2 regions of the Streptomyces sp. NPDC031340 genome follow, and region 2 is predicted to be linked to the other one. Evidence: predicted binding sites of a transcription regulator. Region 2 holds the regulator's gene; the other holds the start of a gene.

Region 1 (5,208 bases), on a different contig from region 2:
GCCGGCCTCCGTTCCTGCGTGTTCATCCCGCACGACCTGGAGCAGGGCAAGATCGTCATGGCCGCCGTCTACGGCGGCGAGCTCGTCGGCATCGAGGGCAACTACGACGACGTCAACCGCTTCTGCTCCGAGCTCATCGGCGACCCGGCCGGCGAGGGCTGGGGCTTCGTCAACGTCAACCTGCGGCCCTACTACGCGGAAGGGTCCAAGACCCTGGCGTACGAGGTGTGCGAGCAGCTCGGCTGGCGGCTGCCGGACCAGATCGTCATCCCCATCGCCTCCGGCTCGCAGCTCACCAAGGTCGACAAGGGCCTGCAGGAGCTGATCAAGCTCGGGCTCGTCGAGGACAAGCCGTACAAGATCTTCGGCGCGCAGGCGCTGGGCTGCTCGCCGGTCTCCACCGCCTTCAAGGCCGGCCACGACGTGGTCCGCCCGCAGAAGCCGGACACCATCGCCAAGTCCCTCGCCATCGGCAACCCGGCCGACGGCCCCTACGTCCTCGACATCGCCCGCCGCACCGGCGGCGCCGTGGAGGACGTGACCGACGAGCAGGTCGTCGACGCGATCAAGCTGCTCGCCCGGACCGAGGGCATCTTCGCCGAGACGGCGGGCGGGGTGACGGTCGGCGTGACGAAGAAGCTGATCGACAACGGCCTCCTCGACCCCACGAAGACGACCGTCGTCCTCAACACCGGCGACGGCCTGAAGACGCTGGACGCGGTGGCCGGCACGGGGCTCACCGCGACCATCCGTCCCAACCTCGAGTCGTTCCGAGAGGCCGGCCTCGCTTGACCTCCTCCTCGGTGTCCCGGGGAGTCCAGCGGTCACCCGCCAGGCTTCCTGCTTCGCGGCCGACCGCCCCCGGGACGAACCCAAGCCGAGGTCTTGTGTCAGCTCCACAGGCCGAAACCGCCGGCCCGGCGGCCAACACGCAAAGTAGTCTTGTAGTCACTGGAGGTCAAGTCGCATGAGCGTGACCGTTCGCATCCCCACCATCCTGCGCACCTACACCGGCGGTCAGGCCGAGGTCCCCGCCGAGGGCGCGACCCTCGCCGAGGTCATCGCGGACCTGGAGAAGAACCACACGGGCATCGCCGCCCGCGTCCTGGACGACCAGGGCAAGCTGCGCCGCTTCGTCAACGTCTACGTCAACGACGACGACGTCCGCTTCGAGCAGGGCCTGGAGACCGTCACCCCCGACGGGGCCGGCGTCTCGATCATCCCGGCCGTGGCGGGCGGCTGACCTGCCCGTTCGTTTACCGCCGGTAACGCTGGTGACGCAGAGTTGTGACCGATTGCCCCCTCCGTAAGAGAAGCGGAGGGGGCAATTCTGTATGGTTGAGCGCGGTACAGTTGGGGAACCCACCCCCGGCTCCGCGCGCCGGACGCGATCATTGCCCGCTCCGGATGCGTCGAGAAATAGCCAAAGTGTGCGAGTCTTTTGCGCCATTCGCTCTTTATGTGCAGCCCGACTTGCCCTGCATTCGGGGGAATTCTTACTACATTCCGGACCCCTTCCGTCCGGAATTCTCGTCCGACTGACCTGTTGCAGACGGCAGTTGGGCAGATACATTCGGCCGCGGTCGACGCGTTCCGGCGCACGCCCCCAATCCGTGGGGGGTGAGGTCTGACCCGGATCCGCGAAGTGCGGGTCCGTGCAAGGGCCAGTAATAGGGGAGTTAGGCATGGCTCAGGGCACCGTCAAGTGGTTCAACGCGGAGAAGGGGTACGGCTTCATCGCGGTCGACGGTGGTGCGGATGTTTTCGTCCACTACAGCGCCATCCAGATGGACGGGTACCGCACCCTGGAAGAGGGCCAGCGGGTGGAGTTCGAGATCTCGCAGGGCCAGAAGGGCCCGCAGGCCGACATGGTGCGTGTCACCGCCTGATCGCGCGACCGACCGAACCGCAGCGACGTCTTCCGTCGAAGGGCTCGTACCTCCCGGGGTACGGGCCCTTCGTCCTGCCCGGACGCATGTTCGCGCGCGATGAAGCCCCCGCCCGCTCCGCGGGCGCGTCTTGCACTCGAGGGGGTCGAGTGCTAATCATTGCGTTAGCACTCTGAAGGTGAGAGTGACAACGAAGGACCGGGTCGGTGAGGCCCGCAGGCCGGGTGGGGCAAGGAACCACGAGGCAGGCGAGCCGTCCGTCGCGGGCGCGGGCGCGGTCCGAAGGAATCACCCCCAGTCCTGGAGGGACCACTTCACATGGCCAAGATCATCGCGTTCGACGAGGAGGCGCGGCGCGGCCTCGAGCGCGGCATGAACCAGCTCGCGGACGCCGTCAAGGTGACGCTCGGCCCCAAGGGTCGCAACGTCGTCCTCGAGAAGAAGTGGGGCGCCCCCACGATCACCAACGATGGTGTCTCCATCGCCAAGGAGATCGAGCTCGAGGACCCGTACGAGAAGATCGGCGCCGAGCTGGTCAAGGAAGTCGCCAAGAAGACGGACGACGTCGCCGGTGACGGTACGACCACGGCGACCGTGCTCGCCCAGGCGCTCGTGCGCGAGGGTCTGCGCAACGTAGCCGCCGGCGCCAACCCGATGGCCCTCAAGCGCGGTATCGAGAAGGCCGTCGAGGCCGTCTCCGCCGCCCTCCTTGAGCAGGCCAAGGACGTGGAGACCAAGGAGCAGATCGCCTCCACGGCCTCCATCTCCGCCGCCGACACCCAGATCGGCGAACTCATCGCCGAGGCGATGGACAAGGTCGGCAAGGAAGGCGTCATCACCGTCGAGGAGTCGCAGACCTTCGGTCTGGAGCTCGAGCTCACCGAGGGCATGCGCTTCGACAAGGGCTACATCTCGGCGTACTTCGCCACCGACATGGAGCGTATGGAGGCCGTCCTCGACGACCCGTACATCCTGATCGCCAACTCCAAGATCTCCTCGGTCAAGGACCTGCTCCCGCTGCTGGAGAAGGTCATGCAGTCGGGCAAGCCGCTGCTGATCATCGCCGAGGACGTCGAGGGCGAGGCCCTGTCGACCCTGGTCGTCAACAAGATCCGCGGCACCTTCAAGTCCGTCGCCGTCAAGGCCCCGGGCTTCGGCGACCGCCGTAAGGCCATGCTCGGCGACATCGCCATCCTCACGGGCGGCGAGGTCATCTCCGAGGAGGTCGGCCTCAAGCTGGAGAACGCGACCCTGGACCTCCTGGGCCGCGCCCGCAAGGTCGTCATCACCAAGGACGAGACCACCATCGTCGACGGCGCCGGTTCCGCCGACCAGGTCGCGGGCCGCGTGAACCAGATCCGCGCCGAGATCGAGAACAGCGACTCCGACTACGACCGCGAGAAGCTGCAGGAGCGCCTGGCCAAGCTCGCCGGCGGTGTCGCGGTCATCAAGGCCGGTGCCGCCACCGAGGTGGAGCTCAAGGAGCGCAAGCACCGCATCGAGGACGCCGTCCGCAACGCCAAGGCGGCCGTCGAGGAGGGCATCGTCGCCGGTGGTGGCGTGGCCCTGCTGCAGGCCTCCCAGGTCTTCGAGAAGCTGGAGCTCGAGGGTGACGAGGCGACCGGCGCCAACGCCGTGAAGCTGGCCCTGGAGGCCCCGCTGAAGCAGATCGCCGTCAACGGTGGTCTCGAGGGCGGCGTCGTCGTGGAGAAGGTGCGCAACCTGGCCGTCGGCCACGGTCTGAACGCCGCGACCGGCGAGTACGTCGACATGATCGCCGAGGGCATCATCGACCCGGCGAAGGTGACCCGCTCTGCCCTGCAGAACGCCGCCTCCATCGCCGCGCTGTTCCTCACCACCGAGGCCGTCATCGCCGACAAGCCGGAGAAGGCCGCCGCGCCCGCCGGCGGCGGCATGCCGGGCGGTGACATGGACTTCTGATCCGCCTCACGGATCGAGCTGTCCTTGCCGAGGGCGGCACCCCCTGGTCGCAGGGGGTGCCGCCCTCGGGCGTGTCCGGGCGGCCGTGTCCGGGCAGCGCAGCCCGCTACTTCTTGCGGGTCTTGCCGCCCCGGCCGTTCCGCGCGCCCCCGCCCTTCCGCGCGCCCCGGCCGTTCTTCGCGCCCCCGCCCGACCGGGCCGCCGACGCGGCCTTCGGCCGGCGGGCGGGGTCGGCCGGGGCCGGCTGAGGGACGGCGGCGGCATCGCGGACCGAGAACTCGCGGTTGATCTCGACCTGGCGGCGGACGGCGGTGGGCAGGTCGGGCATCGCCAGCAGCATGTCGCACGCCCGCAACGCCCGGGCGTGGTCACCCACCCAGTACGCGGTGATCGAGTACTCGAACAGCAGGCCCCAGCGGTAGATCCAGGGCTTGGTGAAGAGCAGGTCCTCCGGCTCCGGTCGGCCGACGACGGCGGCGAGGACCGCGTGGGCGGTGCGGTGACGGCCTTTCCGGCGCAGCCGCGAGGCGAGCTCATAGCAGGCCTCCAGGCGCTGTGGGCGGATCTCCCAGGCCCGGGAGAAGGCCTCCATCGCCCCCGGCCAGTCGTCGGTCCGCTCGGCCCGCAGGATGCCGCTCTCCAGCAGCGAGCAGTAGACCTCCTCCGCCCAGCCGCCCATGGCCGCGCGGCGCTCGTACAGCGCGACGGCCTCCTCGGCCCGGCCCAGGTCGCGTTCGGTGTTGGCCAGGTAGAAGACGGTCCGGGGATTGCCGGGGTCCCGTTCCAGCTCGCGGCGCAGCAGGCGCGCGTCCCGCTCGAACTTCTCGGCGCGGCAGCCGCCGTCCGCGTGGTCCTCGATGACCAGGGCGTCGAGGTTCTCCTGCATGTCCGGCCCGTCGGTGCACGGGTACTCGTGCGTGACGCCCTCGTACCGCCAGACGCGGTCCGCGCGCATCAGATGCTTGAAGCGGTGCTGGGTGCCCGGGCTGTCGTAGCGCAGCATGTAGGAGGTCGCCGTCAGGCGCGGCAGCGGCGCGTCCTGGCGCAGTACGTGGTCGGCGTCCAGGGTGAGCACGTAGTCCGCCCTGCCGAGGGCGTAGCCGATGTTGCGGGTGCGGTTGTGGCCGAAGTCGACCCAGGGGTCCTCGCGGAGTTCGCCGGGGATGCCGTCGAGTGTCTTGCGGACCAGCTCCTGGGTACCGTCCGTCGAGCCGGTGTCGGAGATCATCCAGGTGTCGACGAGGTGACGTACCGAGCTGAGGCATCGTTCGATCACCCGCGACTCGTTCTTGACGATCATGCAGAGGCAGATGGTCTGTTTCTTCACGGTTTCACGGGTCCTGGCCGGTGGTCGGTGGGTGGGTGAGGTCGGCCGACC
Region 2 (5,208 bases):
CGGAACGCCGGTCCGGTCCCTAACCTGGTTCGTAGGCTGCCGCCGTACACGCGGCGGCGAGAGCGGAGGACCACGGAGATGACCGCTGTGGATGATCGCCGGGTGCATGAGGCATTCGAGAACCTGGAGGTTCCCGAGGGCTTCAAGGCTGAGCTCATCCGGGGGGAAATCGTGATGATGGCCGTGCCCGACAAGGTCCACAACCGCATCGTGCAGTCGGTGCAGGACCAGATCCCCTCCGGGCGGTGGGAGCGGCTGCAGACGCAGGACATCGCGTTCCCGGACGAGGACAGCGAGCCCCAGCCGGACCTCGTGGTCATGGAGATCGGCGCCGACGACACCCCGGGCCGGCTGGTCCCCGCGGACGCCGTGACGATGCTGGTCGAAGTGGTCTCCAAGAGCAGCGTCCACCGGGACTACGTCGAGAAGCGGTCGATCTACGCCGCGGGCGGAATCCCGGTCTACCTGGTCATCGATCCCTTCCGGGCCAAGTGCCTGGTGCTGGCGGAGCCGACCGGGAGGGGCCTGGCGGCGGACTACCAGTACGAGCGCACCCGCAAGTTCGGCGACCCGGTGCCGTTGCCGATCGTGGGGGTCGACCTCGACACCGGCGGATTCGGCACCCTGCCGCCGCTCACGGCTGGGCCGTGACGAAGTCGATCAGCTCCTCCACCCGCCCCAGCAGTTCCGGCTCCAGGTCCTTGTAGGACGTCACCCGCGCCAGGATCGCCTGCCACACGGCGCCCGTGTTGTCCGACGGCCAGCCCAGCGCGCGGCACACGCCCGTCTTCCAGTCCTGCCCGTGCGGGACGCGCGGCCAGCCCGCGATGCCCAGGGACGACGGTTTCACCGCCTCCCAGACGTCGATGTACGGATGGCCGACGACCAGCGCGTGCTCGCTGGTCACCTGCTCGGCGATCCGCCACTCCTTCGAGCCGGGGACCAGGTGGTCGACCAGGACGCCCAGCCGGGCGTCCGGGCCCGGCGCGAACCCGGCCACGATCGACGGCAGGTCGTCCACGCCCTCCAGGTACTCCACCACCACGCCCTCGACGCGCAGGTCGTCGCCCCACACCTTCTCGACCAGCTCCGCGTCGTGCCGTCCCTCGACGTAGATGCGCCCGGCGCGGGCCACGCGCGCGCGTGCGCCGGGCACGGCGACCGAACCGGACGCCGTACGGGTGGGCCGCAGCGGGGCGGAGGGCGGCCTGACGAGGGTCACCACGCGGCCCTCCAGCAGGAACCCGCGCGGCTCCAGCGGGAACACCCGGTGCTTGCCGAAGCGGTCCTCCAGGGTCACCGTGCCCGCCTCGCAGCGGATCACCGCCCCGCAGAAGCCGCTCCCGGGCTCCTCCACCACCAGGCCCGGCTCCGCCGGCACCTCCGGCACGGGCTTCGGCTTCTTCCACGGAGGGGTCAGGTCCGGAGAGTACTGGCGCATTCGAACGACGATAGGAGAACCGTCCCGCCGATCACCGCGACACGCCGAAACGGGCCGCCAGCGCCTCCCGCTGCGCCCGGACGAACGCCGCGTCGACCACCGCACCGTGACCGGGAACGTACAGCGCGTCCTCGCCACCGAGGGCGAGCAGCCGGTCCAGCGCGGCCGGCCACCGCGACGGCACCGCGTCCGGGCCCGCCTGCGGCTCGCCCGACTCCTCGACCAGGTCCCCGCAGAACACCACCTCCGGCGAGCCCGGCACCAGCACGACCAGGTCGTGGGCGGTGTGCGCCGGACCCACGTTCGCCAGCAGCACCTGCCGGCCGCCGCCCAGGTCGAGCGTCCACTCGCCGCTGACGTGATGGCGGGGCGCGGCGAGCGCGTCCACCGCCTCCTCGGCCAGCCGCGCGTCCAGCCCGCACCGCACCGCGTCCGCGCGCAGTTCCTCGCGCCCGTGCCGCCCGGTGAACACCGCTTCGGCGCCCACCGCCCCGAACACCTCCGCGCCCGCGAACGCCGCCGCCCCGAAGACATGGTCGAAATGGGGGTGGGTGAGCGCGAGATGGGTCACACGGCGACCGGCCAGCCGCTGCGCCTGAGCCCGCAGCCGCGCCCCCTCCGCCAGGCTCGACCCCGCGTCGACCACCAGCGCCGTGTCCGCCCCGACGACCAGCCCGGCCGTGCAGTCCCAGCCCGGCAGCCGGCACCGCCCGACCCCGGCCGCCAGCCGCTCCCACCCGAGCTCTTCCCAAGTCACCGTCATACCGCGACGCTAGCCGTACGGACCCGCCCCGGCAGGCCCGACCTTGCCCAGTCAGTACCCCACCGCCGTACACTGGGCCGGGGAACGCTGGCACTCGCACGCGCAGAGTGCCAGGCAGGCGTCAGGGGACGACTTTCTGGAGGTGTGCGCCATGCTGAGTGAACGACGGCTTCAGGTGTTGCGCGCCATCGTCCAGGACTACGTCGGCACCGAGGAGCCGGTCGGGTCGAAGGCCCTGACCGAGCGGCACAACCTCGGCGTGTCCCCGGCGACCGTGCGCAACGACATGGCGGCCCTCGAGGACGAGGGGTACATCGCCCAGCCGCACACCAGCGCCGGGCGCATCCCCACCGACAAGGGCTACCGGCTGTTCGTCGACAAGCTCGCGGGCGTCAAGCCGATGACCCCGCCCGAGCGGCGCGCGATCCAGAACTTCCTCGACGGCGCCGTCGACCTCGACGACGTCGTGGCGCGCACGGTGCGGCTGCTCGCGCAGCTCACCCGGCAGGTCGCCGTAGTGCAGTACCCGTCGCTCACCCGGTCCACGGTCCGGCACGTCGAACTGCTGTCGCTCGCCCCCGCGCGCGTGATGCTCGTGCTGATCACCGACACCGGCCGGGTCGAGCAGCGCATGGTGGACTGCCCGGCGCCGTTCGGCGAGGCGTCCCTCGCGGACCTGCGGGCGCGGCTGAACAGCCGGGTCGCGGGCCGCCGGTTCGCGGACGTCCCGCGGCTGGTGGAAGACCTCCCCGAGGGCTTCGACGTCGAGGACCGCGGCACCGTCTCGACGGTCCTGTCCACCCTCCTGGAGACGCTCGTCGAGGAGAACGAGGAGCGGCTGATGATCGGCGGCACCGCCAATCTGACCCGCTTCGGACACGACTTCCCCCTCACCATCCGGCCCGTCCTGGAGGCCCTGGAGGAGCAGGTCGTCCTCCTCAAACTCCTGGGCGAGGCAGGCGATTCGGGCATGACCGTGCGCATCGGGCACGAGAACGCCTATGAAGGACTCAACTCCACGTCCGTGGTCTCGGTCGGCTACGGTTCGGGCGGCGAGGCAGTCGCCAAGCTCGGCGTGGTCGGACCGACCCGCATGGATTACCCGGGAACGATGGGAGCGGTACGCGCAGTGGCACGGTACGTCGGACAGATCCTGGCGGAGTCGTAAGTGGCCACGGACTACTACGCCGTTCTCGGCGTGCGCCGCGACGCGTCGCAGGAAGAGATCAAGAAGGCCTTCCGGCGGCTCGCACGCGAGCTGCACCCGGACGTCAACCCCGATCCGAAGACCCAGGAGCGGTTCAAGGAGATCAACGCCGCCTACGAGGTGCTGTCGGACCCGCAGAAGAAGCAGGTCTACGACCTCGGCGGCGACCCGCTCTCGCAGTCCGGCGGCGCCGGCGCGGGCTTCGGCGCGGGCGGCTTCGGGAACTTCTCGGACATCATGGACGCCTTCTTCGGTACGGCGTCCCAGCGCGGCCCGCGCTCGCGCACCCGGCGCGGCCAGGACGCGATGATCCGGCTGGAGATCGACCTCGACGAGGCGGCCTTCGGCACCACCAAGGACATCCAGGTCGACACGGCGATCGTCTGCTCCACCTGCAACGGTGAGGGCGCCGCGCCGGGCACCTCCGCCCAGACCTGCGACATGTGCCGCGGCCGCGGCGAGGTCTCCCAGGTCACCCGGTCCTTCCTGGGCCAGGTCATGACCTCGCGCCCCTGCCCGCAGTGCCAGGGCTTCGGCACGGTCGTGCCCACCCCCTGCCCGGAGTGCGCGGGCGACGGCCGGATCCGCTCCCGCCGCACCCTGACCGTCAAGATCCCGGCCGGCGTCGACAACGGCACCCGCATCCAGCTCGCGGGCGAGGGCGAGGTCGGCCCCGGCGGCGGCCCGGCCGGCGACCTGTACGTCGAGATCCACGAGCTGCCGCACGCGATGTTCCAGCGGCGCGGCGACGACCTGCACTGCACGGTCACCATCCCGATGACCGCGGCCGCCCTCGGCACCAAGGTCCCGCTGGAGACCCTCGACGGCCTGGAGGAGGTCGACATCCGCCCGGGCACCCAGTCGGGCCAGTCGATCCCGCTGCACGGCCGGGGCGTCACGCATCTGCGCGGCGGCGGCCGGGGCGACCTCATCGTCCACGTCGAGGTGCAGACCCCCACCAAGCTCGACGTCGAGCAGGAACGTCTGCTGCGCGAGCTCGCCAAGCTGCGCGGCGAGGAACGCCCGCAGGGCCAGTTCCAGCCGGGCCAGCAGGGCCTGTTCTCCCGGCTCAAGGACGCCTTCAACGGGCGCTGACGACACGGGACGCCCCTGGCCCCGGCCAGGGGCCCGTCCCGATTCGGACTTGTTCACGGGACGTGACAACATGCCGTCATGTCCTCCGCACTGACCGATCTCTGCCCCCATCCGATCGTGCAGGCCCCCATGGCGGGCGGCGTCTCCGTGCCCCACCTCGCCGCCGCCGTCAGCGCGGCCGGCGGGCTCGGTTTCCTCGCCGCCGGGTACAAGACCGCCGACGGCATGTACCAGGACATCAAGCAGCTGCGGAGCATCACCGACCGGCCCTTCGGCGTGAACCTCTTCATGCCGCAGCCCGACCACTCCGACCCGGCCACGGTGGAGCTCTACGCCCACCAGCTGGCCGGCGAGGCGAGCTGGTACGACACCGAGCTCGGCGACCCCGACAGCGGCCGCGACGACGGCTACGACGCCAAGCTCGCCGTGCTGCTCGACAACCCGGTGCCGGTGGTCTCCTTCCACTTCGGCGTCCCCACCCGCGACGTCCTCGACGCTCTGCGCCGCGCCGGCACCTTCACTCTGGCCACCGCGACCACCGCGGAGGAGGCCCTCGCCGTGCAGCGGGCCGGCGCCGACGCGGTCATAGCCCAGGGCGTCGAGGCCGGCGGCCACCAGGGCACCCACCGCGACGTCCCGGAGAACGACCGCGCCGGCATCGGCCTGCTGTCCCTGGTCGCCCAGATCCGCGAGACCGTGAGC

What was found. The regulator HrcA, encoded in region 2, represses chaperone genes, less so after heat shock. The targets are predictions, from matches to a motif close to TTNGCACTCNGNNNNNCNGAGTGCNAA.
Region 1: a site for HrcA is predicted at 2,019-2,045, ahead of groL (chaperonin GroEL). Genes of this name have one in related genera too.

Annotation. Positions count from the first base shown of each region.
Region 1 covers NZ_JBVIIE010000100.1:10,125-15,332, forward strand. Annotated here, with positions in the region: gene thrC (threonine synthase) at 1-792, shown strand, start outside; gene ACZ5GT_RS39960 (MoaD/ThiS family protein) at 968-1,243, shown strand; gene ACZ5GT_RS39965 (cold-shock protein) at 1,686-1,889, shown strand; gene groL (chaperonin GroEL) at 2,208-3,830, shown strand; gene ACZ5GT_RS39975 (glycosyltransferase) at 3,937-5,157, opposite strand.
Region 2 covers NZ_JBVIIE010000012.1:142,824-148,031, reverse strand. Annotated here, with positions in the region: gene ACZ5GT_RS11820 (Uma2 family endonuclease) at 79-651, shown strand; gene ACZ5GT_RS11815 (DUF3097 domain-containing protein) at 635-1,441, opposite strand; gene ACZ5GT_RS11810 (MBL fold metallo-hydrolase) at 1,473-2,204, opposite strand; gene hrcA (heat-inducible transcriptional repressor HrcA) at 2,356-3,372, shown strand; gene dnaJ (molecular chaperone DnaJ) at 3,373-4,506, shown strand; gene ACZ5GT_RS11795 (nitronate monooxygenase) at 4,585-5,208, shown strand, end outside.